Regions from separate parts of the Ensifer sp. ENS08 genome, predicted to be linked through region 1. Evidence: predicted binding sites of a transcription regulator. Region 1 holds the regulator's gene; each other region holds the start of a gene.
What was found. Region 1 encodes LexA, which represses DNA repair genes until DNA is damaged. Its sites were predicted from a motif close to TGTTCNNNNTGTGTTCNG; they were not measured.
Positions count from the first base shown of each region.

Region 2: IB272_RS01440 (PA0069 family radical SAM protein) is a predicted target of LexA. The motif match lies at 4,101-4,118, and genes of this name have one in related genera.
Region 3: dnaE (DNA polymerase III subunit alpha) is a predicted target of LexA. The motif match lies at 4,994-5,011, and genes of this name have one in related genera.

Region 1 covers NZ_JACVBF010000003.1:48,299-58,532, forward strand. The annotation lists gene IB272_RS10180 (vitamin B12-dependent ribonucleotide reductase) at 1-422, shown strand, start outside; gene IB272_RS10185 (GNAT family N-acetyltransferase) at 553-981, shown strand; gene IB272_RS10190 (ethanolamine ammonia-lyase) at 1,119-3,467, opposite strand; gene adhP (alcohol dehydrogenase AdhP) at 3,629-4,654, opposite strand; tRNA gene IB272_RS10200 (tRNA-Ala) at 5,032-5,107, shown strand; gene IB272_RS10205 (hypothetical protein) at 5,261-5,854, opposite strand; gene IB272_RS10210 (hypothetical protein) at 5,981-6,613, opposite strand; gene IB272_RS10215 (hypothetical protein) at 6,937-7,233, shown strand; gene lexA (transcriptional repressor LexA) at 7,470-8,192, shown strand; gene IB272_RS10225 (hypothetical protein) at 8,281-8,613, opposite strand; tRNA gene IB272_RS10230 (tRNA-Cys) at 8,820-8,893, opposite strand; gene IB272_RS10235 (thermonuclease family protein) at 9,046-9,780, opposite strand; gene IB272_RS10240 (hypothetical protein) at 10,002-10,234, opposite strand, start outside.
Region 2 covers NZ_JACVBF010000001.1:281,828-292,061, forward strand. The annotation lists gene IB272_RS01420 (tetratricopeptide repeat protein) at 1-1,731, shown strand, start outside; gene IB272_RS01425 (4-(cytidine 5'-diphospho)-2-C-methyl-D-erythritol kinase) at 1,739-2,650, shown strand; gene moaB (molybdenum cofactor biosynthesis protein B) at 2,652-3,194, shown strand; gene IB272_RS01435 (glycosyl transferase) at 3,487-4,008, opposite strand; gene IB272_RS01440 (PA0069 family radical SAM protein) at 4,184-5,341, shown strand; gene IB272_RS01445 (ribonuclease HII) at 5,563-6,213, shown strand; gene IB272_RS01450 (F0F1 ATP synthase subunit B) at 6,513-6,998, opposite strand; gene IB272_RS01455 (F0F1 ATP synthase subunit B) at 7,012-7,629, opposite strand; gene IB272_RS01460 (F0F1 ATP synthase subunit C) at 7,706-7,933, opposite strand; gene IB272_RS01465 (F0F1 ATP synthase subunit A) at 8,016-8,768, opposite strand; gene IB272_RS01470 (AtpZ/AtpI family protein) at 8,829-9,188, opposite strand; gene IB272_RS01475 (cell wall hydrolase) at 9,490-10,234, opposite strand, start outside.
Region 3 covers NZ_JACVBF010000007.1:51,263-61,496, reverse strand. The annotation lists gene proS (proline--tRNA ligase) at 1-57, shown strand, start outside; gene IB272_RS17315 (lipoprotein-releasing ABC transporter permease subunit) at 77-1,387, shown strand; gene IB272_RS17310 (ABC transporter ATP-binding protein) at 1,404-2,090, shown strand; gene IB272_RS17305 (lipoprotein-releasing ABC transporter permease subunit) at 2,258-3,568, shown strand; gene IB272_RS17300 (DUF5680 domain-containing protein) at 3,738-4,205, opposite strand; gene IB272_RS17295 (hypothetical protein) at 4,289-4,858, opposite strand; gene dnaE (DNA polymerase III subunit alpha) at 5,276-8,773, shown strand; gene IB272_RS17285 (L,D-transpeptidase family protein) at 8,883-10,112, opposite strand.

The DNA of each region.
Region 1 (10,234 bases):
GTGACCGGGCCTCCAGCGAGCCGAAGGGCTCGTCGACGGCAGCCCCTGCCCGCGCCTCCTCTGGCGCAACCGTAACGGCGATCGCCGGAAACACGGTGCGCAAGATCGAGACGACGACGGCGATCGCAACCTCCGAAATCGTCGCCTTCAAGCGCGACTATGAAGAGCGCGCTGCTGAACTGGCAGAAGAGATCGCCGACGAAGTCGAGCAGGAAGTAACCGCCCTCTTCTCCGACAAGGCGGCCGCCGAAGCGGCATCGGCCAAGTCGGACGCCAAGAAGGTGGAAGCTGAGCGCCGCGCCCGCTCGATCATGCAGGGCTACACCGGCAACATGTGCACCGAATGCCAAAACTTCACGATGGTGCGCAACGGTACCTGCGAGAAGTGCGACACCTGCGGCGCGACGAGCGGCTGCAGCTAAGCGGCCCGTCGTCGTTGATGACGACGACCACCACCATCAGTGCCAACCCGAGATTTTCCTCGGGTTGGATTTCTTTAGAGAACAAAACGAGAATTTATAGACCGAACCACCATTCGACCAAGTTCCCATCATGCTCACCCCGATCATAGACATCCTTCTCGAAGACCCCAGTCAGAATGACCTCAGCGGCATCGTTGCGCCGCTGGATGCCTATAACGATGCCCATAGCGGCATGGTCGATCTGCCCGGTTTTGCCATCGTGCTTCGCGATCCGGAGACGAAAGTCGCGACGGGCGGGCTCTATGCGACGGATGGCTATGGCTGGGCCTTTATCCGTTACCTTGCCGTCCCTGATGAGTACCGCGGCCAGGGCCTTGGCCGGCGCCTTGTCGAAGAAGCGGAGACGATCGCGCGCCAGCGCGGCTATGTCGGCCTTTGGCTCGACACCTTCGAATTCCAGGCCAGGCCCTTTTATGAAAAACTCGGCTTCGAAGTTTTCGGCGAGCTTGAAGGTGGTGATGGGGCGATTGCGCGCTACTTTCTAAAGAAGCGATTCTGACGCCGGAAAGCCACGATCCGAAGAAGCAACCGCGCTTTGGGGGCCCGAAAGCGAGAGTATGCGGCTGCCCCAACGGTATACACGGCCCGACGCTTATTCCGGACGGACGCCCTTGTTGCCCTGTAGCGCGTTTGTGGTCACCCGAATCGCCGGCTGCCGTTTACGTCCTTGCCGATGATCTCCCGGATAATGGTCAGGGTTTCCTTCGCCGCCTCCCTGGGTGCGAGTGCGGTATCGGCGACGTTGCTGACCAGCTTCGTCATATCGTGATCGATATCCTTCTCAGCCCAACGCTTGCCCTTCGCAACCGTGATGTAGACCGAGTAGGCGTGGTGCATGGTTCCGGGCCGCTCGCCGATGATGTGGAGAATTCCGCGAAACGTGTTGGGATCGGCGTCGGCAAACAGCATCTCGCCAATCCGGTAGCCGGCCCGCACTCTGCCGCTGGTGACCAGGATATTCTTGTCGCTCACCGACACGCCGGCATCGCCGAGCAGCCTGCGCATCTCCTCCAGGTAGGGCGAAAGATGGCCGTCATCCATGATGGCCTTGGCGTTCAGACCATCTGAGATGACAATCTGGCCCTTGGGCATATCGCCTTTCCAGGACGTCCTGATCGCGTCAATCGCCCTGATTGAGTCCGGGCTCAGCGTTTCACCGGTCGTCGGATGCGCGATGTAGTCGTTCCGGTCCTTGGACAGGGTGCGAACCGGAACGACGCTGGGCACTGCCGCTATGAACTCCGGCGTAAGCTCGGCCCAAAGAGAGAGTTTGGCGTCGTCATAAAGACCCCTCACTTTCGTCGCGAGCGACGGGTTGAGATCCCATATCTTCTCACCGTGGCCCGTGGCCAGGTCGACGCCTCTTGCCTCGACCTCCGTCATCATCCGCCTGCCCTCGGCGTAAACGGCGTCCTTGGAGCGCTTGTCCCCCTTGGCGAGGCGGTACTGATAATAGACCCAAAGAGGATCGCCGTATTTTGACGTGTAGCTGTTGTCCTTGCCGACAATTCCAAGGCGTTTGTAGAAATCCCACATCGCATCGTTGACCTTGAAGCCGAACTTATCCCTCACGCGTACGTGGTCCTGAAATGCGGTCGTGAGATAGCTCAACATCGGGTCGTTCTTGGTCGGCAGAGCAATCAGATAGGCCGGATTGGCCGGCATGATCTGATCCTGGCACCAATCCAGATCGTCCAGGCTGACGGTCATGTGCAGGGTCGTGCATATATCGAGACCGATGGTCAGCCCATGGAGCTTGCCCATGACCATGTCCTCGAGGCAGCACCGAACGAGTTGTTCTCGGCTCTTGAAGACCTCCGGCCCAATGAAGCCGGCGACGTCGTTGACATGCAGCCATGCGCCTTTCGGCTGCACTTTCGCAAGCTCCATGCCGACAGCCCGGCTGAACCCGTACTTCCGGGACTCAAGCACCATCATGTCGACGCCGTTTGCCGCGCCGTTGGTGAATTCCGAGCCCTGTCCGGTTTCGAAGTAAAGGCCGTACCGCTCCCCTGCCTTGGCGCGCGCATATTTCAGGATCTTCTCATTGGTGATGTCGAAGATCTTGTTGCAATCATCCGTACCGGCAAGGCTCTGGAACACGGTGGAAACTGTGCCGGGGAAGTCTTCGCTTACCTCACCTTGGACGTCGATGTGAGCGAGCACGCACCACGGAATGACGTCGACCAGCTTGAACGTATCCACGATGTCCTTGAGCGCCCGCTCCACCGTGACGACGCTGTCGACGGTGCTGTCCACCGGGTTGGTGCCGATGACGATGTCGCCGGTCGCATAGGAAAACGCATCGAAGACCTGCCACATGATGTCATCGGGGTGGTCGGTCGGCGAATTCGGCTGGATTCGTGCGCCCATGTATCCCTTGGCCCCCAACTTGGTGCCGGGCATGACATTGAAAATCTTCTGGCTGACGGCCACCAGCTCTTCATTGCTCATCAGCTTCGGCACGCAGCCGATGGTATCGCTGGTCAGGCCATGCATGACGCCTTTGATCTCATCTTCCGATTTGGTCAGAAGAAATTCCTTCAGCTGGCCCATCGTCCAGTCTTTCAGCTTTTCTTGTTGAGCCCTGTCGGTGGTCTGCCAAATCAGTCGTTGCAGATCGTCCTCAAACAGCGGGTGCTGATCGAGGTCTGCGATCTTCGTTCTTGCCAGGAGGGCTCGGGCGTTCGTTCGGGACGTATCATTTTCCGCAGCCACAGCGATCGTCTGGTCTCCTTCCTTGAACGCATTCGCGCATCCCAGAACTTGCCGATAGGTCGTCTCGTCAAAGCCGCCCTTGATCCTGCTGATATAGGCAAAGATGTCCTCATCCTGCTTCACGTCGTCGATCACGAGGTTGCTTGGGCCTGGCGCGGCACGGGCAGCATGACTGTAGGCTGTAAGCGTGGCCGCCGCAGTTCCCGCCACCAGCAGGAGATCGCGCCTGGACAGTGCATGCTGGTCTGAGAACATGCCTTTGCTCATTGCCATTTCCTTTCTGCAAAAGGTCTATCGGCATCTCGCCCGACGGCCCTCTGGTGACCGGCGATCTAAGGAAGGCGCATAAGAGTAAATGCTCGACACGTGTCCCTTGGGCATCGACACGGACCCGGCGAGCCTCGACCAGCCGGGCCTGTCAAAGTCGATTACTGCAGGCTCATCACGATGCGACCGTCGATCTTCCCGGCTTCCATGCGGCGGAAGATCTCATTGATATTCTCGAGGCTATCCCACGAAAAATGCGGCGCGACTTTGCCTTCAGCGGCGAACTGGAGCGACTCTTCCAGGTCTTGGCGGGTGCCGACGATCGATCCACGCACGGTGATGCGCTTAAGAACAGTCTCAAAGACCGGCACCGAGATCATACCTGGGGGCAGGCCGACGAGCGCCATGGTGCCGCGCGAACGCAGGAAACCGAACGCCTGTTCCATCGCCGCGGGCGAGACTGCAGTCACAAGCGCTCCATGCACGCCGCCGGTGGCCTTGATCACCTGCTCGACCGCATCCTTGGCCTTGCCGTTGACTGTCAGGTCGGCGCCCAATTGCTTTGCAAGTGCCAGCTTGTCGTCAAAGATGTCCGCCGCGACGACATGCATGCCCATCGCCTTTGCGTACTGCACGGCCATGTGGCCAAGCCCCCCGATGCCGGAGATGGCAACCCATTCACCGGGACGGACTTCCGTTTCCTTCAACCCCTTGTAAACGGTGACCCCGGCACACAGAACCGGCGCGGCAGGACCGAACTCCAGCCCATTGGGCAGGCTGCCAACGAAATCAGGATCCGCCAGGCCATATTCGGCGAACGTCCCGTTGACCGAGTATCCCGTGTTCGACTGGGCCGCACACAGCGTCTCCCAACCGGTGCGGCAATGCGGACAGTAGCCGCAGGCGCTGTGAAGCCAGGGAACGCCGACCCTGTCGCCCTCTTTCACTCTTTTGACACCGGCGCCGACCGCCGAGACATAGCCGACACCCTCGTGCCCGGGAATGAATGGTGGGCTGGGCTTCACCGGCCAGTCGCCATTTGCAGCATGGAGATCGGTATGGCAAACGCCCGTTGCTTCGTATTTCACCAGGATCTGTCCCGGCTGCGGCGTGGGCACTGCCACTTCCTCGATCGTCAGGGGCGCGCCGAATTGCCGAACGACGGCTGCCTTCATCGCCTGAGCCATTTGCCAATCCTCCTCCAATCGCCGGGCCACGGAGAGGTTTCTTATGGGAACAGTGGGCCGGCAGGGGCCTATCTCACATACGAAAATCGTGTAATTGGCTCGAGCATCATGGCGCTCACAGCCAGTGCCCGGACGTCATTTCCTGCTTGGCGTATACCGCCAACACTTCAACGCGGTTCACGTAGCGCCATCGTCAGGTTGCAGCGTAAACCCGCCGGCAGAGTTCGACAATGGGTGGAGTGCAGAAGCGGTTCAGAGACCGACCGCCTTCGGCGCCCGGCCGGATCGAACAACGCATATCGTGCAACCGCGTTCGAGCGGGCGCGCTGGCGCGCGTATTGACAGGATCGGCGCCGGTCGTGTTGACTGAATGCTACGGGGCCGTAGCTCAGTTGGGAGAGCGCCGCAATCGCACTGCGGAGGTCGAGGGTTCGACTCCCTTCGGCTCCACCAAAACGATCAGAAGGTGCCCGGTTGCCGAGGTATCGGAACAGCGGCTGATTTGTCATCAGCAGATCGCCAGTTCGAGTCTTTCCGGGGACACCACCATGCTAAGCCACCGTTCGGCCTTCGCGAAACGCTGCCCGATCCCGTGGCCACCTGTTTTCAGAGGCTGAACGGATCCCGCGCCGATCGCTTCTCGCTCGGTGCACTGAACGGGTCGGCTTTCTTCTCCTTGGACTTGCGGCCCTCGTCGGCGATGATCTCGTCGACCGCCCTCTGGCACTTCATCAACTCGTCGGCCGCCGGGCCGGTGCCGCGCAGGCTGAGATTTGCGATGACGCGATCTTCAAACGCGATGGCCAAGGCCCGCTTGCGCACGAAGCCCGTCAGGAACTCGGCGTCGGTGACGTTCACGAACAGAAACTTTCCGCTCGCATCACCGGCAGCGGTCGCCGAGGCGCTCCATGGATCGGTCTTGTCGAAGCGGAAGGTCAGGTCGTACTCTTTGCCGACCTCGAGCGACCTCCAGTCGTCGCTGGCGAAGCTCATATAGAGCGGCGACTCGGAGCCCTTGGGATAGAACCCAAGGCGCAAGGTGACCCCGCCGTCGAATACCGACGAGATGAAGCAGGAGCCCTCCATCGAGGTGTCGGAAGCAACGGTCCAGCCGTCGACATCCTTCCACTTGATGATTTCGGACTCCTCAGCCGCGGCCGATCCCGCGGCGATCAGACAGCTTACCAATCCGACCAGCAATCTACGCATGCAAAACCCCCGTTTGCCCGCATTTTGATAGGTCCCCGCATCGCTGTCGAGGGTGCCTAGCCGATCCCAGGCAATATTTTAGGAATATTCACCTCTCCGCGGCAAGCGGACTGCCCATCACATGGCGAAAGGATCTTTCGATGACTTGGTCTGGCCGCCGCCGGCAAAGGGATCGTTGTTCGGCGCATTGCCACCGGCGCCCGCAAAGGGATCGTTCGCCGCTCCCTGACCGCCATTCGGGATCAAGGCGCTCACCGCCTCCTGGCACTTGAACATCTCGCTTACCGCCTTCATCGAATCACGCAGGCTGAGGCTCGCGACGACGCGCCCCTCGAAGGCCAGCGCCAAGGTGTTCTTGCGAACGAATTCGGTAAAGAAGTCGGTGTTGGAAAAGTTGACGACAAGGGCCTTGGCGCCGGTCAGATCAACACCGAACGCAACGGCCGGCCACTGACGACCACGGTCGAGCTGCAAGGCAACATCGTATTCCCGCTGCGGCTCGATGGATTTCCATTCGGCATTGCCGATCGAAAGAAACGCCAGGTTCGTCGATCCCCGCGGATAAAAGCCGATACGAAGGATAGCGCCGGCGTCATAGCTCGTCGCCGCGTAACACGAGCCTCCCAGGGAAGGATCGGATCCCACCGTCCAGGCGTTGATCCGTTTCCAGATATTCGAACGCCCTTCTTCGGCAGACGCCGCTCCAGCCGTGAGCAACAGGCCGAGCACCACCAACGACAATCTATGCATGCAACCACCCCACTTTCCACGCAAAGTTATCTTTTTTTAGAGGCCTGTCGAGACGGTGAAGGCCCTTCCCCGCAGGGATTTTTGCGCGCCCCAGGCCCGATGCGAAAGCTGGCAGCTCCGATGCATTCTCCGCGCCGGTCCATGAAGAACGGCCGAGACGAGGTCGAGATGGAGCGGCTGGCGCAAATCAGCCACAGCCTGCGGGCAAAGAGCTGTTGAACATGGCAGAGTGATCGCCATGCTTGCTGGACTTCGGAACGAAAGCGCGGTTCACATCGTTTACCAACCCTTAGTCCCACCCCTTCATCAAGTGGACGATCACCGTGCTTGCCGCCCTGCTTCTCGCTTCGATAGTCGCATCGCCCAATATGCCTGACGTCAAGCTCAGTGCCGCGACGGTGGATGAACTCCAGACCGATTTCGAACGGGCCGTACCGTGCCATCAGATCGATGGACGCAATGTTTGGAAGGGCGCGCTCGCGTTCTACATCCAGTCCTTCGTTTATGACGGCGATACGCCCGTTGCGACCGATGCGGCCGACGCAGTGCTTCCGGAAGACAACAGCGCCGAGACGGTGAAGGAGTTCGAAGACGCCTGCTCGGCCTCGCAAGCGACTTAAGTCTCTCCGCGAAGAGAGCCGCGATTCGTTCGAATCACGCGCGCGACCGGCCTGCCCGGCGCTGTTTTGGGACGCAACCGTCGCCGAAAACCGCCCCGCTCCCGCAAAAGTGACCAATCGACCCCCACAGAAGCAGCCAATTGCCTGAATTCACGGAATTTTAGGCACTTGCGGAACACATATGGAACAGATAGTGTCTGTTCTTGATTTGTTTCACGCCTCTGGAGCGACGTGCCATGCTGACCCGCAAGCAACAGGAATTGCTTCTGTTCATCCACGAACGCATGAAGGAGTCGGGCGTACCGCCGTCTTTCGATGAAATGAAGGATGCGCTCGACCTGGCGTCGAAGTCCGGCATTCACCGTTTGATCACGGCGCTCGAAGAACGCGGGTTCATTCGCCGGTTGCCGAACCGGGCGCGCGCGCTCGAAGTCATCAAGCTTCCGGAAGCCTACGCCGCCGGCCAGCAACAGCCGCGCAGAGGCTTCTCGCCGAGCGTGATCGAGGGCAGCCTCGGAAAGCCGCCGGCCGCCGCTCCTGCCACGCCGAAGCCGGCGCCGGTCGCCGAAAGCACGTCTGTTTCCGTCCCGGTGATGGGCCGCATCGCTGCCGGCGTGCCGATCTCGGCGATCCAGAACAACACCCATGACATTACCGTTCCGCTCGACATGATCGGCAGCGGCGAGCATTACGCCCTCGAAGTAAAGGGCGATTCGATGATCGAGGCCGGCATCTTCGATGGCGACACGGTGATCATCCGCAACGGCAACTCGGCCAATCCCGGCGACATCATCGTGGCGCTCGTGGACGACGAGGAAGCGACGCTGAAGCGCTTCCGTCGCAAGGGCGCGTCGATTGCGCTCGAAGCGGCCAACCCCGCCTACGAGACGCGCATTTTCGGACCGGATCGCGTGAAAATCCAGGGCAAGCTCGTCGGGCTGATCCGCCGCTACCATTGAATTCCAGGCAGAACGCCGAATCAAAAGAGCCTCGCCACTGAAAGTGGCGAGGCTCTTTCCATTTAAGGCGACCTGAAATCCAGATCGCTTATTCGTGGATCGTGTATTCGCCGAGTTCGCAGAGATCCTGCGTGTCCTCGGTCGTATCGAGGGCCGAGCCTTCCTCGAATTCGAATCGCATGTCGTATTTGCAGACGTCCCGCCCGTCGGCAATGGTGATCTCCATGCTCTCGCCGGGGTTCAGGACCTGCCGACCGAAAACATCGTCTTCCCATTCATTGACGCCGACCGGCGACGTATAGAAATTCGTCAGTACCGCGCCGGTGTTGTTCTTCAGCTGGAAAACCAGGTCGTCCGCGCGCGCCTCCATAGCGGTCGCCGCAAAACACGCCAACGCCGTCAGGATCAGTCTCTTTTTCATTGATGCCATTGCCTCCGTTCTTAATGTTGACGGACGCTACCGATGCGGTTGATCTCAGCGGAGTCATCGTTCCCCCTCTACCGAATTCACCGAAGCGATAAGATCCGACGGAGGCATAGGAGACGTGGCTTGCGCGGACGTGTCGCGAATTTTACCGCGCTGCCCTAAGGCAGAACGCCAAACCAAATTTAACGAGGTGAGATTATTGGAGGCCTCGCCCGGAATTGAACCGGGGTACAAGGATTTGCAGTCCTCTGCGTCACCACTCCGCCACGAGGCCTCACAGCTCGGATAACCAAGCGTTGGCGCGGATTTAGAATGATTGCAGAAAAACCGCAAGAGGCATTTTCTGAAAAACGCGCCGTCGAATTGCAGGACGGATACTTTCCACAGAACGATCGACGATGTCCGCCGATCGTCTCCCAGCTGATCTCAGCACCAGGGCGTCGGGCGCCCTTCCCACGGCCGCACGAGCCCCTCGGAAACGAGTACACGTCCAAGAGATTGGTCACCGCGGGTGACCAGGCGCAGTTTCTCGCCGGCCTTGGCATCTGATCGCCCTCCCGCCGAGATCAGCCTGAAGTCGCCTGCATTCAGCAATTCGCGCAGGCGCTGCTTGGCGTAGAAGCCGCGCGAACGCTCCTTGTCGCAGCTTGCCTGGCGGATTCGCGGTGCATCGACATCGGCGACGCGGATCGTCTCGCCATGGAAGACGAAGGTCGCGCCATCGATCACGCAGTTGTCGTTGCGAATGCCGCAAAAATAGAACTGATCGGTACGGATGGATGCCGTCTTCACCTCTTCATTGGGCCGCACGAGAGGGGTTGGCGGCGTGACGCCGACATTCACCGACGGCACCGGGGCGGCCAGGACAACCTTCGTCGCCGGGTTGGGCTTCGGATTTGGTTTGTGCCTATCCGCCTGCTGCGCAACGCGCTCCTGCGCTTCAGGAACCGCGCGCTGAGGCTTCGGCTTCGTTTCCGATCGCGATGCAAGGGCCATGACATCCGAAACCACCGGCCAGTGCCGCAAATCGGCGCGATGGTCGTAGGCCATGACGCCGCCAAGGGTGAGCGCTGCGGCCAGATACCACGGCGCCATGCCGCCCTGTTTGCTGGTGCTTCGGCCCGAACTGCGGCGTCGACGTTTCGTAGTGGCTTTGGCCATCGGTCCCCATCCTGATTCGAGACCGCATTATGCGTTTGATGGGTTGCCGAAAAGTTTTCGAGGGCACCCCAACAGAGGGGAAGACCGCGAGGAACCGGTCATTCGCCTGCGCGGCCACGGCCCTTGTTGAGAGATTCGGAATTGGTACGGGACGGCCGCGAGGAACCGAAAACTGCCGACCGCCCTGCCTCGACAACAAGATCGTTAAATCGGCGTCCGGCTCAGGAGCCGTTCGAGGAGTTGGCCTTCCCGCGCCAGCGCGCCCACCAGACGGCCAGACGACGACGGCGGCGGCGAACCGAGGGAATGTCGTGGGAAAGCACGATCAGGCCCAACGGTATCATCCAGAAGCCCAGCACGGGCAGGAAACCGAGAAAACCGCAGAACACCAGCAGCGAACCCAGCAGGATGCGCAGCAGCGGAGAGTCGGGCAGCGCGATACGCCATTTGCCCA
Region 2 (10,234 bases), on a different contig from region 1:
GTCGAGGAAACTGAGCCGTTCGACATCAAGTCGGTCAATACCTTTTCCGGCGCGTTTCTCGCTGCCCGCACCGCCGATACGGACCGCGACTTCGCTTCCGCCACAGAACTCTACCGCATCGCGCTGCAGTTCGAGCCGAACAACAACGACGTCAAGCAGCGGCTGATGATCACGCTTCTGATGGCGGGCCAGTTCGACGAAGGCGCGAAGATCGCCGAGCAGCTGAAGTCCGACCCGGCCGTCGAGCGCATCACGACGGTCATTCGCGCGATCGAGGCGATCCGCAAGCGCGAGTATCGCAACGCACAGAAGCTTCTGAACTACCAGGGTCCGAACGATCTCGACCGGCTGATGAACGGCCTGCTTTCGGCCTGGGCGAAATTCGGCCAGGGCAAGCCGAAGGAAGCACTCGCCGAGATCAACGGCCTTGACGGTCCTGAATGGTTCCGCGTGTTCAAGAACTATCATGCGGGCGCGATCGCGGTTGCTGCGGGTGACAAGCAGACGGCGCGCACCAGGCTCAACGATGCCATTCTCGACCGCGAGGGCGGAAGTGCCGCTCCGGACACCTTCATGCGCGCGGTCGAAGCGCTTGCCCGTTTCGAGGCGCGCGAAGGCAACAAGCAGAAGGCGCTCGATACCGTCGCCGTCGGCGAAAACATGGTCAACAACTACACGCCGCTGCAGGCGCTGAGGACCGATATCGAGAATGGTGTTCCGCAGGAACAGCAGGTCAAGAACGCCACCCAGGGCGCTGCGGCCGTGCTCTTCTCGATCGGTGCGGCACTCAACCGCGACGGCGCCGAGGACATCGTTTCGCTCTACCTGCAGACCGCGCGCCGGCTCGACCCTGACAGTGCCGACATCCTGGTCATGCTCGGCGGCATCGCCGAAAACCTGAAGAAACCGAACGAGGCGATCGAACTCTACAAGGCCATTCCCGAGACCTCGCCGATGCGGCGCGTTTCGGAACTACAGCTCGGGCTCAGCCTCGCCAGCATCGGCAAGGTCGACGAGGCGAAGAAGCACCTGAAGGCGCTCATCGACGTCGATCCGAAGAACATCCGCAACTATCTCGCCTATGGCAGCGTGCTTTCCGACGCCAAGGACTACAAGGAGATGGGCGAACTCTACGATCGCGCCGTCGAACAGATCGGCTCCGTGCCGAAGCGCAGCGACTGGACCGTATTCTTCCAGCGCGGCATCGCCTATGAGCGCCAGAAGCTCTGGGACAAGGCCGAGCCGAACTTCCGCAAGGCGCTGGAGCTCAATCCGGACCAGCCGCAGGTGTTGAACTATCTCGGCTATTCCTGGGTCGACATGAACATCAACCTCGAAGAAGGCCTGGAGATGATCCGCAAGGCCGTCGAGTTGAAGCCGGATGACGGCTATATCGTCGATTCCCTCGGCTGGGCCTATTTCCGCATGAACCGCTTCGACGACGCAGTCGTGGAACTGGAGAAGGCGGCCGAACTGATGGCCGGCGACCCGACGATCAACGATCACCTTGGCGACGCCTACTGGCGCGTCGGCCGCAAGCTCGAAGCCGTGTTCCAGTGGACGCAGACGCTCGAACTGAAGCCCGAGGAAGCCGAGATCCCGAAGATCAAGGCAAAGATCGAGAACGGCTTGCCGCCGCTCAAGGAAACAGTCCCCGCTTCGGCCGATGCCAAGGAAACTGCGCCGAAGAAGGTGACCCCGGAAGCACCGGCGCCGGACAAGAAGTCCTGATCGTTCCATGTCGGAAGGTGACATCGCGGGCTTCGCGCTGACGCGCGCAGCCCCCGCCAAGATCAATCTGGCCCTTCACGTCGTCGGCCAGCGCGCCGACGGCCACCATCTTCTCGAAAGTCTCGTCACTTTTGCCGATCGCGGCGATCGCATCGGTCTCTCGCCGGCGGATGCGGATCGCTTCACGGTTTCGGGCGCGTTTGCCGCCGCGCTGCCGATGGATGCCGGCGCGGGCGGCAACCTGGTTCTGAAGGCACGGGACCTGCTGCGCGCCGAACTGCAGGCACTTGACCCCGACACGGCCGGGCCGGTCCACCTGCATCTCGAGAAGAACCTGCCGCTCGCCTCGGGCATTGGCGGCGGATCCGCGGATGCGGCGGCGACGCTTCTTGGGCTTCTCGATCTTTGGGGCGCGACGATCGAACCCTCCCGCCTCGGCGCCATCGCGCTGCAGCTCGGAGCGGACGTGCCGATGTGTCTTGCCGGCACGCCACTGCTCGCGAAGGGGATCGGCGAGGACATTACGCCGCTTGCGGATTTCCCCGCGCTGCCGGTCGTGCTGGTCAATCCGCTCGTCGCCGTCTCGACGCCGGTTGTCTTCCGGGCCCTCGCCAACAAGACGAACCCGCCGCTCGTTGCGCCTCACAGAGCCGGCACGGCGGCCGAGTGGATTTCTGCGATCGCAACGATGCGCAACGATTTGCAGCTGCCGGCAGAGGGCCTTGAGCCCGTGATCGGCACGGTCTGCAAGGCATTGACCGAAGCCGGAACGGCGCTCACGCGCATGTCGGGCTCAGGCGCCACATGCTTCGGCCTTTTCGATAGCGACGTGCGCGCGGCTGCGACAGCGCGCGCTCTTTCGGAGGCCTACCCCGGGTGGTACGTTCTCGCCTGCAGGACAGTGGGCAAAGGGAAATAGCATGGCCGGTATCGACGAAAAGCGTCCGTTCATTCCTGTCGGGATCGCCATCCTCACGGTCTCCGACACGCGCACGCGCGCCGACGACAAGTCGGGCGACACATTGGAAGCGCGGGTGCGTGACGCCGGCCATCGGCTTGAGGCGCGCGCCATCGTTTCCGACGACAAGACGAAGATCTACGACCAGGTAAAGGCCTGGACGCTCGATCCCAACATCGACGTGGTGATCACGACAGGTGGAACGGGCTTCACCGGGCGGGACGTGACGCCCGAGGCGCTGGAACCGTTGTTCGAGAAGCGCATGGACGGGTTCTCCGAAGTCTTCCACCGTATCTCCTTCGAGAAGATCGGCACCTCGACGATCCAGTCGCGGGCAACTGGCGGCGTTGCCAACGCCACCTTCATCTTCGTCCTTCCGGGTTCGCCCGGTGCCTGCCGTGATGCGTGGGACGGCATCCTCAAGCAACAGCTCGACTATCGGCACATGCCCTGCAATTTCGTGGAGATCATGCCGCGGCTCGACGAGCATCTGAAACGTGGCTGAAGAGCTTGGACCGTTCCGGCTTGGCCGACCTGTTACCTTAGTAACTGACGGTCGCTTCTCCTCTCGTTAGTCTCCAAGCGTTGACACAGCGAGGAACGACCGCCGCACGTTCCATTCCTCGCGCCGCAAGACCCTTCCGCCTCTGTCCCCCAGGCGGAATGAAATGTTGGATACGACGGGTAGCCAGAATGCTGCCCGGATAGAAATCTACCAAACAAGGTCATTTGAGAGCCGCTTGGAGGTGCCGTCCCCCGGGACTGGCACCTTTAATTTTGCGCGCTACGAACCGGCGTTACCGCCTGGCTTCGACGGCGACCCAGGCCGGAACAAGTTCGGTCGAAAGCTTGCGGACAGAGCGGACATTCGTCATGGCATCCAGGCCCGTATTGCCGCGGGCGGCCGCAAGAGCATCGTTCTTGCGCAGGAGAAAGCCTGTCTCCAGCGGCTTTCCCCGCCGGGTCAGCCGGCGGAAGAAAGGCCTGCGATGCAGTCTCGAACCGGAGAAGCGGGCCGGTGCCTTGTTCATCGACACGTACTCGGCCAGTTCATCGATCCAGCGGCCGATCGGGCGGGCGCCCGGCTCCAGCAACATCAGCCATTCGCCACGCGCCGAACCCACCACATCGGCGAGATCCCAATCCCGGCAGAAACGGCATCCAGCGGCATCGGCCACATCGGACGAACCATCCTTCGAACCATGATCGAGGATGATCACATCGCTGACCAGCCCCTCCACGGCGCCGGCAACCAACACAGCAAGCGTCTGCGCCAGTTCGGCTTCGTTGTCGCGGGTTTCCATGATGATCGTGAGCATGGTTTCTCGTAACGCATCGGTACGACAATTGCTACATCCAGGACATCGACCGAAGCGGTGCCTTGATCGACAAAACCGAAATTCCAATTTTTTGTTCTTGAATTGTTCCCTCATTCGCGATAGGAAAATAATCAGAACAAAACGGGATCAAATATCTGATTCCGGGGAGATTCCAATGACCGAGCTGTCTCAGATCAGGCAGGGTGCTCTTGCGCCCGCCAACACGGCAGATGTGGCCGAAGCGATGATGAGCGCAACGGGCCTCCGGATCGACATCGATCGCCGCCGGGGGCGCGGCGCCGGGATCAACATGTCCGGCAGGTTCGAACCGCGCAGCCGCGAGACGTTCGACGACGGTTGGGAAAGCCTGGAGGATCTGCCGCCGTTCAAGACCGAGGTTCAGGTCGAGAAGCCGCGCACGGTGATCACGAGGAACGAGTCTCCCGACATCTCCTTCGACCGCTCGATCAATCCCTATCGCGGCTGCGAGCATGGTTGCATCTATTGCTTTGCCCGCCCCACGCACGCGTATATGGGCCTATCGGCCGGCCTCGACTTCGAAGCGAAGCTGTTTGCCAAGCCGGATGCACCGCGACTTCTGGAGCGCGAACTGGCGCGGCAGGACTACAAGGTGAGACCGATCGCCATCGGCACCAACACCGACCCCTATCAGCCGATCGAGAAGGAGTGGCGCATCATGCGCCAGATCCTCGAGGTGCTGCGGGACGCCAACCATCCGGTCATGATCGTCACCAAATCAGCGATGGTCACCCGCGATATCGATATCCTGGCGCCGATGGCGGAAAAGGGACTGGTGCGCGTCGGCATCTCCGTCACGACACTCGACCGGAAGCTCGCCCGCACGATGGAGCCGCGGGCCTCTACGCCGAGCAAGCGGCTGGAGGCGATACGCATGCTTGCCGAAGCGGGCATCCCGGCCGGTGTTCTCGTTTCCCCTATCATTCCGGCGCTGAACGACCACGAGATCGAGCGCGTGCTCGAAGGAGCAAGGACAGCCGGAGCAACCGAAGCAAGCTATGTCCTGCTGCGGCTGCCGCTCGAGGTCAGCCCGCTCTTTCGCGACTGGCTGCTGCGCAATTATCCGGACCGCTACCGGCACGTCATGTCGCTCATCCGCTCCATGCGTGGCGGCAAGGACTATGACGCCGAATTCGGCAAACGCATGAAGGGCGCCGGCCCCTATGCGTGGCAGATTGGCCGCCGCTTCGACCTGGCGGTCAAGCGCCTCGGCTTCAACCCGACGCGCCGGCAGCTGCGCGACGATCTCTTCGTGCCGCCGCTCGGAACGGGGGTGCAGCTCTCGCTTCTTTGAAGGCTTTCCGGTCGCCTGGGTAGCCATCCCGCAATTTCGTAATCGGCGCGCGGCGAGAGATGATCGCCCCGCACCGCCAGGCGAACCCGATAGCGGGCGCCTCAGATCGCATAGCAGTTCCGGTGCCCCTTACCCGCCGTGGGCCCCGGTAATCCCCCGTCCGCCGCCGCACTCGGACCTGGGGGCTTGAAGAGAATCGGTCGATCATGCGAATTAGACTTATGTCTCGCAGATCGTCCGATTCTCCCCTTTTTCCCGATATCATCGAAGCGCCCGATTTCAATTTCGAGCTTTCGGCCAAGGGCGATGGCTTCTGGCCGGTCGCCGGAGCGGATGAGGCCGGGCGTGGGCCGCTCGCGGGACCGGTGGTCGCCGCCGCCGTCATCCTCGATCCGGACGCCATTCCCGCAGGCCTCGACGACAGCAAGAAGCTGACGGCGCAGGCGCGCGAAAAACTGTTCGAAGAAATCCTCGCCACGTCCGAAGTGTCGATCGCCTCGGCTTCGGCCGGCACGATCGACGCCACCGACATCCGCAAGGCAAGCCTTGAAGCCATGCGACGCGCCGTGGCCGGCCTGCCCTCGAACGCACGCTTCGTGCTCGTCGACGGCCGTGACGTGCCGCCCGGCCTCACCTGCCACGCCAAGGCGGTCGTCAAGGGCGATGCGCGGTCGCTGTCGATCGCCGCCGCTTCGATCGTCGCCAAGGTCACCCGCGACCGCATGATGGCCCGTGCCGATCTCGCACATCCCGGCTACGGCTTCGCGCTCCATGCCGGCTATGCGACGGTGACCCACCGTCGCGCCATCGAGACCCACGGCCCCTGCCCGCTGCACCGGATGAGCTTCCGGCCGCTACGCCGGGACGACTAACCTTTGCGCAATCCCTGACCAGCGCTACGCAGGCGTTTTCGGTTCCGCTTCCGACATATCTCGTCAACAGCTTTTCTCGCGTCAAAAGCCATACCGGCGGCGCGCATGCTGACGTGCGCCACGCTAGCCCTTGAACGCTAGTCCTACTTCGGCAGCCGAACCTGATGTGGCGAAACGCCTACGGGATTCTCTGACGGAGGCTGGCGCCACCCATTGGTCGGGCCAACGCGGTCTCTGCAGACAGGCATAAAAAAAGCCCCGCACGAAGCGGGGCTTTCTTCAATCGAATGTCCGAGCGCTTAGTTCAAGCGTGCCTTGACGTCGCCAAGTGCCTTCTTGAACAGATCGCTCTGGGCGCCGGCGTCGGCCTTGGCGGCAATGACCTTCTCGGCAGCGGCGATCGCGAGATCGACGGCAGCGGAACGAACCGCGTTGATCGCGTCGCTTTCGGCCTGCTTGATCTTCTGTTCCGAAAGAGCCGTGCGACGAACGACGTACTCCTCGGTCTTCTGCTTGGCTTCCGCGGTCAGCATTTCGGCTTCGCGCTGGGCGGCAGCGACGATGCCGGCAGCTTCCGCTTCGGCATCCTTGCGCTTGCGCTGGTACTCAGCGACGAGGCCCTGCGCTTCTTCGCGCAGGCGCTTGGCTTCGGTCAGCTCGTTGCCGATCTTTTCGGCGCGGGCGTCGAGCGCCTTGCCGACCATGCCCGGAACCTTGAGATAGGCAATCAGGACGAAGAACAGGATCAGGCCAACGAAGGCATAGAAAGTTGCATCAAGATGCATAGTTCAGTGCTCCTCAGTTGCCAGCCGATGCCTTGACGGCAGCGGTGATCTCGGCCTTGGTGACGGTTCCGCCGATCAGCTGCTTGACGACAGCCGTTGCGGTTTCCTCGGCGATGGCGCCGACGTCGGCCAATGCCTTTGCCTTGATGTCGGCGATGCGGTCTTCTGCAGCCGAGATCTTCTTGGCAAGGTCGGCTTCGACGGCGGTGCGGTCAGCATTGGCCTTGGCCTTTGCGGATTCGCGGGCGTCGTCGGCGATCTTGTGACCCTTGGACTTGGCGGCTGCCAGGTCCTGCTCGTAGGAAGCGATGGCAGCGTCGGCTTCGCCCTTGAGGCGGGACGCTTCATCGAGATCCTGAGCGATCCGATCGTGACGGGTTTCCAGAATTCCGCCGATGCGCGGAATGATGACCTTCGACATCAGGAGATAGAAGAGGCCGAACGTGATCGCGAGCCAAAGCAGCTGCGATGCGAAATGGGTCGTATCGAAGGGCGGGAACACGCCGGAGCCAGCCTCGCCTTCGTGAGCCACACCCGTTTCGGTGTGCACCTCACCGGCCGCAGCGGCATCGTGTGCTTCGGCGCCTTCAGTGGTGGTTGACTGCTGGGCATAAGCCGCGGTCACAAACATGCTCACCTCCAGGTGCACTCAAGAATATGCGCGGCCGCGACCTTTTGACGGGTCGCGGCCGAAACTCCAGCCGATATTAGACGGCGAAGAGGAGGAGCAGGGCTACGAGCAGCGAGAAGATGCCCAGAGCTTCCGTAACGGCGAAGCCGAATACGAGGCGGCCGAACTGGCCGTCAGCAGCCGACGGGTTACGCAGCGCGCCAGAGAGGTAGCTGCCGAAGATGTTGCCGAGGCCGAGAGCCGTGCCGGCCATGCCGAGGCAAGCGAGACCTGCGCCGATGTACTTTGCTGCTTCCGCTTCCATGTTTGAACTCCTTCGAATGGTGTTGCGGCTTAGGATTGCGCTTCCGGCGGAGGTCCGGCCGGAAGCAAGCGACTGTTATTCCTTAGTGGCTTCCGGGATGGACAGCGTCGTTGAGGTACATGCAAGTCAGTACCGCGAAGACATAGGCCTGGAGGAAGCAGACGAGGAACTCAAGACCGGTAATGGCGACGGTCATGATGAGCGGCAGGATGGCGCCACCGATGCCGACCGCGCCGAGGGCGCTGAGCGAGGTGACGAAGCCTGCGAAGACCTTCAGCGTGATGTGGCCGGCCAGCATGTTGGCGAAAAGACGGACCGAGAGGCTGATGGGGCGGGAAAGGAACGAGATGACTTCGATCGCGACGACGAGCGGCAGAAGGACGCCAGGAACGCCATGCGGCACGAAGAGCTTCAGGAAGCCGAGACCGTGCTTGTAGAAGCCGTAGAGAATGACGGTACCGATGACGAACAGCGCCAGAGCGAAAGTGACGATGATCTGGCTGGTGACCGTGAAGAAGTAGGGCATCATGCCGAGCAGGTTCGCCGTCAGGATGAACATGAACAGCGAGAACACCATCGGGAAGAACTTCATGCCGCCGCTGCCGGCACCTTCGCGCAGCATCGAGGCGATGAATTCGTAGGACATTTCCGAGACCGACTGCATGCGGGTCGGGATAAGACCGCGCTGCGACGTCGTCAGATAAAGAAAGCCTGCGGCAACACCCACGGTCGCAACCATGAACAGCGACGCATTGGTGAAGGAAAAGTCCATTCCGCCAATTTCGATCGGGACAATCTTATTGACCAGGAACTGGTGGGTCGGATCGTTTGACACCGCGCTTCTCTTTCGTTCTACCCGCCCGAGAGCGGAAACCGTTTTCTTCGGGGCAACGCCTCAGCGGGCGTCGCCGTCCTTCTTGTCATTCCCAGAACCGCCTCTTCCGGCTTCCGGTGTCGCCACCATACCGGCCGAGCGCAGCACATTCAGCACGCCAGCGCAGAAGCCGAGAAGCAGGAAGATAATCAATCCCCACGGCCCTGTACCCGCAAAGTGGTCCAAAAGATAGCCCAGAAACGCCCCGACAACGATGCCGGCGATGAACTCGCTCGAGAGCTTCATCGCCGCCGCATAACCTTTACGGCTTTCGGCGGCCCTGGCTTCCGCTACATCAGGCGTATTGGGCCTCTTGGCCTCAATCTTGTCGCCGAGCTGCTTCAGCCGCGCTTCCAGACTTTCTTCAGGTTTCTCCGCCACGTGGCTACTCCCTTGTCGTCCTTATCGGGTCTCAGACCGCGATTTCGGTCATACAATAGGCCTTCGCACAAGCCACGTTTCGGCCCCATTTGAAGTCGCGCGCAACATAGTTTTAGGCACCCGCATAGTCAAGGCGTGCAGGTCGCTTGATCGTGGACAATGTTTTCCATGAAATTCAATGGGTTAAGCACACGTTCATCGATCTTCGACAAGGTCGCGGCAGGATTCCGGCCGGAGACCGGCGGGAATCCCCCCTTCCGCGTGTGCGCAGGAAAGGCGGCGGAATCGCGTCGGGCGCGGATCAGCTCCAGCCGCCGCCATAGGTGCGATAGAATATATGCATGCCGATCTTGCCGACCCGCTTCATCGTCTTCGCCCACGGCGGATTGACGTAGGTTGCGTGGTAATGGGTGGCAGAGCCCACTTCCGGCAGCCAGATCTTGCCGGCGGTGACGGCCATCGCAACTTCCTTGGCGGTCTTCCAGTGCGAGCGGGAATAAATAAGGTCACGGATCATGTCGCAGGCGAAGGAAAACTGGCAACGGTTGCGCCAGGCCTTGTTCTGATAAACAACGCCGCAGATGGTCTTCGGATAGGTGGGATTGCGCACGCGATTGAGAATCACTTGCGCGACGGCGGCCTGGCCCTTGAGCGGCTCGCTACGGGCTTCGAAGTAGATGCCTTCGGCCAGGCAGGTCTGCTCTTCCTTGCTGAAGACCGACTCCGGCAATGCGGTGGCGGCCCAGGCGTGGTCGTCCGGCGCAATCTCGGGAATGAAGCGACCGGCGTTCCTGTCTTCGCGCAGGATCGAATCGAAGGGCGATTCACGCGCATAGTCCGGCTCGGGCCGGACGTAAGCAGTCGCAAGAATGTCGGGGCGATCGTTGGTAACGAGCTTGGCCAGCATCGGCGAAACGCCGGGCTCCGCCTTTGGCGGCGTCTTCCGGTAGAAGGCGGTGGCGATCTCGATCTCCTTGCCTTCGATGCGGGACTTGGCGAAGACCATCTTCTCTCCCTCCCCCAGGCTTGGCTCCATCAGGGAGCTG
Region 3 (10,234 bases), on a different contig from region 1:
GAGCGCGAGACGATGACCGTCGAAGCGGCGATCAACAAGCTGATCGCAACGAAGTGACGAGGCGAGGGAAGGCAGGATGACCGCCGTGACTGAAAATCAGGTGCAGGCCGCAGAGCGGCCTGAAAAGTCCTCCAGCCGACCCTTTTCCGCCTTCGAGCGTATGGTGGCGTGGCGCTACCTGCGCTCCAGACGCAAGGAAGCCTTCATCTCTGTCATCGCCGGCTTCTCCTTCATCGGCATCATGCTCGGCGTGGCGACGCTGATCATCGTCATGGCGGTGATGAACGGCTTCCGCACCGAACTCATCTCCCGCATCCTCGGCATCAACGGCCACATGATCGTCCAGCCGATCGACGGTCCGCTCAACAACTATCCGGAACTGGCGACTAAATTCTCGGGCGTCAAAGGCGTCACCATGGCGATCCCGATGGTCGAAGGCCAGGTTCTGGCGCAAGGGGTCGGTGACAGTTCGACCGGCGCGCTGGTGCGCGGCATCCGCGCCGACGACCTGAGTAAGATGAAGTCGGTTTCCGGCCACATCCAGTCCGGTGATCTCGTCGGCTTTGCCTCCGGCTCCGGTGTCGCGATCGGCTCGCGCATGGCCGAGCAGCTTGGCATAACGGTCGGCGGAACGATTACGCTGACCTCGCCCAACGGCGACGTGACGCCGCTCGGCATGAACCCGCGTGTGAAGGCCTATACCGTCTCGGCGATCTACGAGATCGGCATGTCGGAATATGATTCAACAATCATCTTCATGCCGCTTGAAGAGGCACAGCTGTTCTTCAACGCCGAGGGACTGGTTCAGTCGATCGAGATCTTCGTCGAACATCCAGATGTCGTCGAGGAGTTGCGCCAGCCGATCGAGGACGCGGCCGGACGGCAGATCTTCATCACCGACTGGCGCGACCGCAACAAGACCTTCTTCTCCGCGCTACAGGTGGAGCGCAACGTGATGTTCATGATCCTGACGCTGATCGTGCTGGTCGCGGCGCTCAACATCATCTCCGGCCTGATCATGCTGGTGAAGGACAAGGGCAGCGACATCGCGATCTTAAGGACCATGGGCGCGACCTCGGGCTCTGTCATGCGCATCTTCTTCATGACGGGGGCTGCCATCGGCGTCGCCGGAACGGTCGCGGGCGTGGCGCTCGGCGTCGTCGTCTGCCTCAACATCGAATCCATCCGACAGTTCTTCTCCTGGATCTCCGGAACGACGCTGTTTAGCCCTGAGCTTTATTTCCTCAGCCAGCTTCCGGCCGACATGAACGCCGACGAGACTGCACTCGTCATCGTCATGGCGCTGACCCTTTCCTTCCTCGCCACGATCTTTCCGGCCTGGCGCGCCTCGCGCCTCGATCCGGTGCAGGCCCTGCGTTACGAATGACAAGGACATCACCTCAATGAATGCGCGCGTGGCACTGCAGCTTTCCGGCGTCGAACGACACTATGGGGAAGGCGAGACGTTCCTTTCCATCCTCAAGGGTGCGGACTTCACGCTGAGAAGCGGCGAGACTGTGGCGCTGGTCGCGCCGTCAGGGACCGGAAAATCGACGCTGCTGCATGTGGCGGGTCTGCTGGAACGCCCCGATAGCGGCGAGGTGCTGGTCAACGGGGTGTCCTGCGGCGGGCTCAATGACGATCGGCGCACGGCGATCCGTCGCAACGAGATCGGATTCGTCTACCAGTTCCACCACCTGTTGCCTGAGTTCTCGGCGCTCGAAAACATCATGATGCCGCAGTTGATCGCCGGTCTGCCCAAGGCGGAAGCCGCGGAGCGGGCTGGGGCGTTGCTCGACTATATGCGCATCGGCCACCGCGCCGATCACCGCCCGGCGGAACTTTCCGGCGGCGAGCAGCAGCGCGTTGCGATTGCGCGCGCCGTTGCCAACGCGCCACTCGTTCTCCTTGCCGACGAACCGACAGGCAATCTCGATCCGGAGACCGCCGGTTATGTCTTCGAGGCGCTGGAAGCGCTGGCACGGCAGTCGGGCCTCGCGGCATTGATCGCGACGCACAATCACGAGCTCGCCGGACTGATGGATCGGCGGGTGACGATCGAAGACGGCAAGGTCGTCGAGATGAATTGAGTGTGCCGGAGGGCGGATGCGACGACCACTCGGACGCCGCCACGTCAGCCTGCCTCTCGCTGGCGCACCTACAGTCTCTCGACGTAAATCTAGACCGCCCTCGATGATCGTCGAAGCGGTGATCGACAAGCTGGTCGCAACGAAGTGATGAGGCGAAGGAAGGCAGGATGACCGCCGTGACCGAAGATCGGGTGCAGGCCGCGGAGCGGCCTGAAAAGTCCTCCAGCCGACCCTTTTCCGCCTTCGAGCGTATGGTGGCGTGGCGCTACCTTCGCTCCAGACGCAAGGAAGCCTTCATCTCTGTCATCGCCGGCTTCTCCTTCATCGGCATCATGCTCGGGGTGGCGACGCTGATCATCGTCATGGCCGTCATGAACGGCTTCCGCACCGAACTCATCTCCCGCATCCTCGGCATCAACGGCCACATGATCGTCCAGCCGATCGACGGTCCGCTCAACAACTATCCGGAACTGGCGACTAAATTCTCGGGCGTCAAAGGCGTCACCATGGCGATCCCGATGGTCGAAGGCCAGGTTCTGGCGCAAGGGGTCGGTGACAGTTCGACCGGCGCGCTGGTGCGCGGCATCCGCGCCGACGACTTGAGCAAGATGAAGTCGGTTTCTGACCACATCCAGTCCGGCGATCTCGTCGGCTTTGCCTCCGGCTCCGGTGTCGCGATCGGCTCGCGCATGGCCGAACAGCTTGGCATAACGGTCGGCGGTACCATCACGCTGACCTCGCCCAACGGCGACGTGACGCCGCTCGGCATGAACCCGCGTGTGAAGGCCTATACCGTCTCGGCAATCTACGAGATCGGGATGTCGGAGTATGACGCGACGATCATCTTCATGCCGCTTGAAGAAGCGCAGCTGTTCTTTAACGCCGAGGGACTGGTCCAGTCGATCGAGATCTTCGTCGAGCATCCTGATGTCGTTGAGGAGTTGCGCCAGCCGATCGAGGATGCGGCCGGACGGCAAATCTTCATCACCGACTGGCGCGACCGCAACAAGACTTTCTTCTCGACGCTCGAGGTCCAGAGCAACGTGATGTTCATGATCCTGTCGCTGATCGTGCTGGTCGCGGCACTCAACATCATCTCCGGCCTGATCATGCTGGTGAAGGACAAGGGCAGCGACATCGCGATCCTGCGGACCATGGGCGCGACCTCCGGCTCGGTGATGCGCATCTTCTTCATGACGGGGGCTGCAATCGGCGTTGCCGGAACGGTCGCGGGCGTGGCGCTCGGCGTCGTCGTCTGCCTCAACATCGAATCCATCCGACAGTTCTTCTCCTGGATCTCGGGAACGACGATATTCAGCCCTGAGCTTTATTTCCTCAACCAGCTCCCGGCCGATATGAACGCAGACGAGACCGCACTCGTCGTCGTCATGGCGCTGACCCTTTCCTTCCTCGCCACGATCTTTCCGGCCTGGCGCGCCTCGCGCCTCGATCCGGTGCAAGCCTTGCGTTACGATTGACCCCACGCTGTGACTTGCAACGTCGTTTCTTGAATGAATGCGTGCGTCTGACACAGCGATTACCAAGCTTCGCCGGCGATCCGCGGCGTTTGGCGTCCAAAGCGCGCCGCGATCCTTCAGATTCGCGAACCGCTGCGCGCTCTTGCGTCACTTGCTGCGGGCCTTGCCCTCAACGCCTGATCAGACCGCCGCGATAGTCGAGCTCGTAGGCTTCCTCGCCGTCGACGAAGATGACCTCATGCCCGGAAAAATGTGAGGTGTCGCCGCGGCTGTTGTCGATGTAGTAGCCATGGGCGTGCCGGAACTCCGTGCCGCCGAGGAAATGCCGCTTGTCGCGGTACATCGCCTGAAGCGCCGCCCTGATGACGACGCCTGCCTTTTCGCCGTTTATGAGGTCAGGACGGATGATCCGGCCGAAGTAGTTCATCGCCCAGTGCGGCTCGTCATTCTGCCACACGGTCTCCTGGCCTGCGAAATCGGTCCCGCCGAAATAGCTGTCGAGGTAGCGCCAGCTATCCCGCTCGTAGCCGATGTCGTGGGAACCCGGGCGTGACGACGGTCGCTGCCCGCCGCCGCCGACATAGGTTTTTGATTTGGCTTCAACGATGAATTCTCTGAGTGCTTCGAGCGCGGCCATGATTGTTCCTCATACGTTCGCGCCGGAGGATGTCGCGATCCGCTGAAGTTGTAAAGAACAAATAGAGAACAATCACCCAGTTATTACAGACCGCACGCCTTCTGCCCGCGATCGTCGCTCCAGTCCTTGAGAAGGATGAGCTCGCCTTTCGCGGTGATTGGCTTGTCGTTCGATTTGCCCTTGCCCGTCAGCACGTTGAGGTCGCATTGCGCGGTGTTGTCCGGATCGAGCGTATCGTAGGACGAGTAGGTGTAGCCCGCCACGACGAAGTCGAAGTTGCGATAGGCGACCGTCAGCTTCTGTTCCCAGCGGTCGCGCCCGATGGCATCGTTCTGACTGGTGATGAGCAACGAGCCGCTCGGCAGCGCCTCGATCGACGGCGCTTGGCCGACGAGTTCGAACTGACCCCAGACCTTGTTCGGAATGGCCGACTTTAATGCCAGCGCGCCGTTGTCGCCGGTGAGGTAGAGATAGATGCCGTTGTCCTCGTCGCTGCCTTCGGCGGGTCGTACGATGAGCGCGAGATCCGGGCTCCCGTCCTTGTTCCAGTCGCCGGTCGCCGCCGAGACGATGCGGGCGGGGTCTATCGTCTCTGCTGCGGAGACGGTGGTCGGAAGCAGGATCAGCAAGGGGAGAATCAGGCGTGCAAGCATGTCGGAGCGCTCCGCGTGGTCGTTCCTCTTGATATGCGGGCGCCGCGCTTTCCTCAAGCGGCTCGTCGTCAGTTAACCTGCATTCGGGCGCGATGTTAACCATCGTGAACAGAATGCCTGTGCACTGCTTGACGCGTGAACAAAAATGGAACAAAGTAAAAACATAACGGAAAAGGAGCCATGTTATGACTGATTTTGTTCGTGACCTCGCCGCCTTCGCGTCGATGAGCCTGTTCATCGCAAGCATCTCTTTCATTGCGCTCGGCCTCTGAAGGCGGGCGTCAACATCTTCTCTCAAGCACCTCCGCAAAGCGTCTCATCCCCGTTGAATAAGGGGGACGACATGTCAGGGGAATCTGGACATGACGGGCGATAAACGGGATATCCTTCCGACTGGACAGGAATCAGGGTGCGACAATGGCAGACGACAGCAAGGCAGCATCGAGTGAGGCGCTCGGCACGGATCCGCAGTTCGTGCATCTGCGCGTCCACTCTGCCTTCTCCTTGCTCGAAGGCGCTCTGCCGCTGAAGAAGGTCATCGGCAAGGCGGTCGCCGATAACCAGCCGGCGATCGGGATCGCCGACACCAACAATCTCTTCGCAGCCCTCGAATTCTCGCAGAAGGCAGCCGGTGACGGGCTGCAGCCGATCACCGGCTGCCAGTTGTCGATCGACATGGAGGACGAGACCGAGGGGGATCGGCGCGGCCATGGGCATCAGCTCGCCAAGCTGCCGTCGATCGTGCTCATCGCCGCCACCGATGACGGCTATACGCGCCTCGTCGATCTCGTCAGCCGTGCCTATCTGAGCGGCGAGGGCAGCCAGGCGACGCGCATTACGCGCTCCTGGCTTGCCGAATGCGGCACCGAGGGCTTGATTGCGCTGACCGGCGCGTCCGGTGGCCCGGTGGATATCGCCATGAAGGCGGGCTCCACGGCGCTCGCCGAAGCGCGTCTCGAAGCCTTGCATGATCTCTTTGGCGATCGGCTCTATATCGAGCTGCAGCGCCACGGTGGCCATGACCGGCGGCACGAGAGCCGGATGATCGAGCTTGCCTACAAGTTCGATATTCCGCTTGTCGCCACCAACGAAGCCTTCTTCCCGTCGCCCTCCGACTATGAGGCGCATGACGCCCTAATGGCGGTAGCGCACAACGCCATGGTGTCGGACGACAGCCGGTTCCGCCTGACACCGGACCACTATCTGAAGAGCCGCAAAGAAATGGCGGCGCTGTTTGCCGATCTGCCCGAGGCACTGGAAAACACGATCGAGATCGCCCGGCGCTGCTCCTTCATGCTGAAGACCCGTGGGCCGATCCTGCCGCGCTTTACCGGCGCGACGGCGGATCCGGAGGAGGCCGAGCGCGCCGAGTCGGACGAACTGCGTCGCCAGGCGGAGGAGGGCCTCGAAGACCGTCTCGCGAGACTCGGTATGGCGCCCGGCTACACCCAAGAGGAATACCGCGAGCGCCTGGCCTTCGAATTGAGCGTCATCGAGCGCATGAAGTTCCCCGGCTACTTCCTGATCGTTGCCGACTTCATCAAATGGGCCAAGCAGCACGACATCCCCGTCGGGCCGGGCCGCGGCTCGGGCGCCGGCTCGCTCGTCGCCTATGCGCTGACGATCACCGACGTCGATCCGATGCGCTTCTCGCTGCTGTTCGAACGCTTCCTCAATCCCGAGCGCGTCTCGATGCCCGACTTCGACATCGACTTCTGCCAGGACCGGCGCGAAGAGGTGATCCGCTACGTTCAGCGCAAGTACGGTCGCGAACAGGTGGCGCAGATCATCACCTTCGGTTCGCTGCAGGCCCGTGCCGCCTTGCGCGACGTCGGTCGCGTGCTCGAAATGCCCTATGGTCAGGTCGACAAGATCTGCAAGCTGATGCCCAACAACCCCGCCAACCCGACGCCGCTTTCCAAGGCGATCGAGGAGGAGCCGCGCCTGCAGGAAGAGGCCGAGAAGGAGCCGGTGGTCGCCCGCCTTCTCGATATCGCCCAGAAGATCGAAGGCCTTTACCGCCACGCCTCGACCCACGCCGCCGGTATCGTGATCGGCGACCGGCCGCTGTCGCAGCTGGTGCCGATGTATCGCGATCCGCGCTCCGACATGCCGGTCACCCAGTTCAACATGAAGTGGGTCGAGCAGGCCGGTCTCGTCAAGTTCGACTTCCTCGGCCTGAAGACGCTGACGGTGTTGAAGGTCGCGGTCGATTTCGTCAAGCAGCGCGGCATCGAGGTCGATCTCGCGAGCATCCCACTCGATGATCTGAAGACCTACGAGATGCTGTCGCGCGGCGAAACGGTCGGCGTGTTCCAGGTGGAAAGTGCCGGTATGCGCAAGGCGCTGATCGGCATGCGGCCCGACTGCATCGAGGACATCATCGCACTCGTGGCGCTCTATCGCCCAGGCCCGATGGAGAACATCCCGGTCTATAACGCCCGTAAGCATGGCGAGGAAGAGGTCGAGTCGATCCATCCGAAGATCGACCACCTGCTCAAGGAAACGCAGGGCGTTATCGTTTACCAGGAGCAGGTGATGCAGATCGCCCAGGTGCTCTCTGGCTATTCGCTCGGCGAGGCCGACCTTCTGCGCCGCGCCATGGGTAAGAAGATCAAGGAGGAGATGGACAAGCAGCGCGCCCGTTTCGTCGACGGCGCCGTCAAGAACGAGGTGTCGAAGCCGCAGGCCGACCTCATTTTCGACCTGCTCGCCAAGTTCGCCAACTACGGCTTCAACAAGTCGCACGCGGCGGCCTACGCGATCGTGTCCTATCAGACCGCCTACATGAAGGCGCACTATCCGGTGGAGTTCCTGGCGGCGTCGATGACGCTCGACATGTCCAACACCGAAAAGGTCAACGACTTCCGCCAGGATGCCAAGCGTCTGGGCATCGAGGTGATCGCCCCGTCGGTACAGACCTCGTTCCGGCACTTCCAGACGGGCGAAAGCCGCATCTATTACTCGCTTGCAGCGATCAAGGGCGTCGGCGAATCAGCCGTCGAGCACATTGTCGAGGTTCGAGGCGACAAGGCCTTCGCAAGCCTCGAAGACTTCTGCCTCCGGATCGACCCCAAGCTGCTCAACCGTCGTGTCTTTGAAAGCCTGATTGCCGCCGGCGCCTTCGATTGCTTCGGCTACGACCGGGCGGAGCTGGTCGGCGGGCTCGATCGTATTCTCGGGTTTGCCCAGCGGGCTCAGGAAAACAAGACGAGCGGGCAGAGCGACATGTTCGGCGCAGGGGCGGCCACCGGGCCGGAGCGCATTGCGCTTCCGACCTACACGCCGTGGCTTGCCTCGGAAAAGCTGCACCGCGAGTTCCAGGTTCTGGGCTTCTATCTGTCTGCCCATCCGCTCGACACCTACAATGCGCTGCTCGCCAAGATGCGCGTGCAGACCTTCGGCGATTTCGCCGGCGCTGTGAAGAAGGGGGCGACGGCCGGAAGGCTCGCCGGAACCGTAACCTCGAAGCAGGAGCGCAAGACGCGCACCGGCAACAAGATGGGCATCATTGCCTTCTCGGATTCCTCCGGCCAGTTCGAGGCGGTACTGTTCTCCGAGATGCTGCACCAGTATCGAGACCTGCTGGAGCCCGGCAAGTCGCTGGTCATGACCGTGGCGGCGGAAGAGCGGCCGGAAGGCATCGGCCTGCGCATCCAGACGCTGCGTTCGCTCGAAGAAGAATCGCTGCAACTGCAGAAGGCGCTGCGCGTCTATGTGCGCGATTCCGGACCGCTGAAGTCGATCGCCTCGCACCTCAACACGAAGGGCGACGGGCTCGTCTCCTTCGTCGTCATTAAGGACAATGGCCAGCGCGAGATCGAGGTTGAACTGAACGAGAAGTTCCGGATTTCGCCGGAGATCGCTGCAGCATTGCGCTCGGCGCCGGGCGTCATCGACGTCGAACTGGTGTAATCCGAGGCGGGGCTCCGCTGAATTGCAGTGGAGCGGCGATTGAGCCGGCTTGGAACCTATCGACCCGCGGCGGGACGCTGGCCGGGTGCTTGTCTGCCGGTCTCGCAGATCAGTCGCCGGGACGTGTCCGAGTAATGGTGATGAAGTCGGTGCCCTGACCGGTCTCCAGACCGCTTTCCACATCGGCAATCGAGAGCGACGAGCCCTCGGCGAGCAACGCTTCCACGCGCCTGCGCACATCGTCGGAGATCGTCATGCGCGCCAGCGTGCGCTGGATGCCGTTATAGACGAAGGGATCGGCCTCCGTGGAGATGCCGAGCCGCTTCTTCGTCGAGGCGGGCAGGTGGTTCTCGAGCGAGACGCCGAACCATTTGCCTTCGGCACCTTCTTCTTCATTGTGCCGGAACTGGAGGAAATGCGTTCCGAGCGCCTCTTCCGGCTTGTCGATCGTAAGCCCGGCTTCAAAGAGCGGCTTGAACCCTTGCCGCACGAGGATCTTGCCGTTCTGCGGCGGCGTACGGCCGGCCTTCCGCAGGAGCCTGTCGGTCAGGTCCGGTGTGAGCTTGCCGTCGCCGTCGATGCCTTCGCTTGCCTGGAAGGCACGCAGGGCCGCAATCGTCGCCGGCCCGGCATGGCCGTCGATCGCGCCCGGCGCGTAGCCGAGGAAATCCAGGGACGTCTGAACCTCGCGCATGGTGTCGCGGGTATCGCTGCGGGTGATCAGGATACGGATCGGCTCCTCGGTGGATCGCATCGAATTGGCGCCGCCGGGCGGCTCCCGCATCGCCACTTCCACCGGTGTGTCGCCGGCCTGGCTGATCGCCGGTCTGAGCGGCACGTCGGAAAGCGGCGGCTGGAGATCGATCGGGGCCGGGCGGAAGAGTAGGGCGCTCTTGACCTCCAAGGGCGTTATCTGCCGGTCGGAGATCAGCACGTGCACGCCGCGCTCGGTCAACTTGTAGAGCGAGGCAGCAAATTCGCTCGGTAACCGCACGCAGCCATGGGACGCCGGATAGTCCGGCACATGGTTGGAGCCATGCAGAGCAATGCCCGACCAAGTGAGCCGCTGCATGAACGGCATCGGCGCGTTCGAATAGATGTTCGACTTGTGATGACGCCGCTTTTCCAGGATCGAAAAGATGCCCGATGGCGTCGTGTGGCCCGCCTTGCCGGTCGAGACCGGTGATGTCGCAATGACAGCGTCGCCGTCATAGACGACGAGCGATTGCTGATCTTTCGAGACGATGATCTGCAGCGGCCCGCGACTGCCTGCAAAGCCGGTAGCCGGCGACAAAAGCAGTGCGACGACGCTGGCGGTGAGAGCGAAACGCGATACCATACACTCAACCCAACACGTGACTTGGCGAACAAGCCTAGCCTTCAATCTTTAAGGAATTCATCCTGCTGTGTGGGCTGTCGATCAAGGTTGCGTGATCGCTTTGCGAAGCGTGCCTGCTCGGG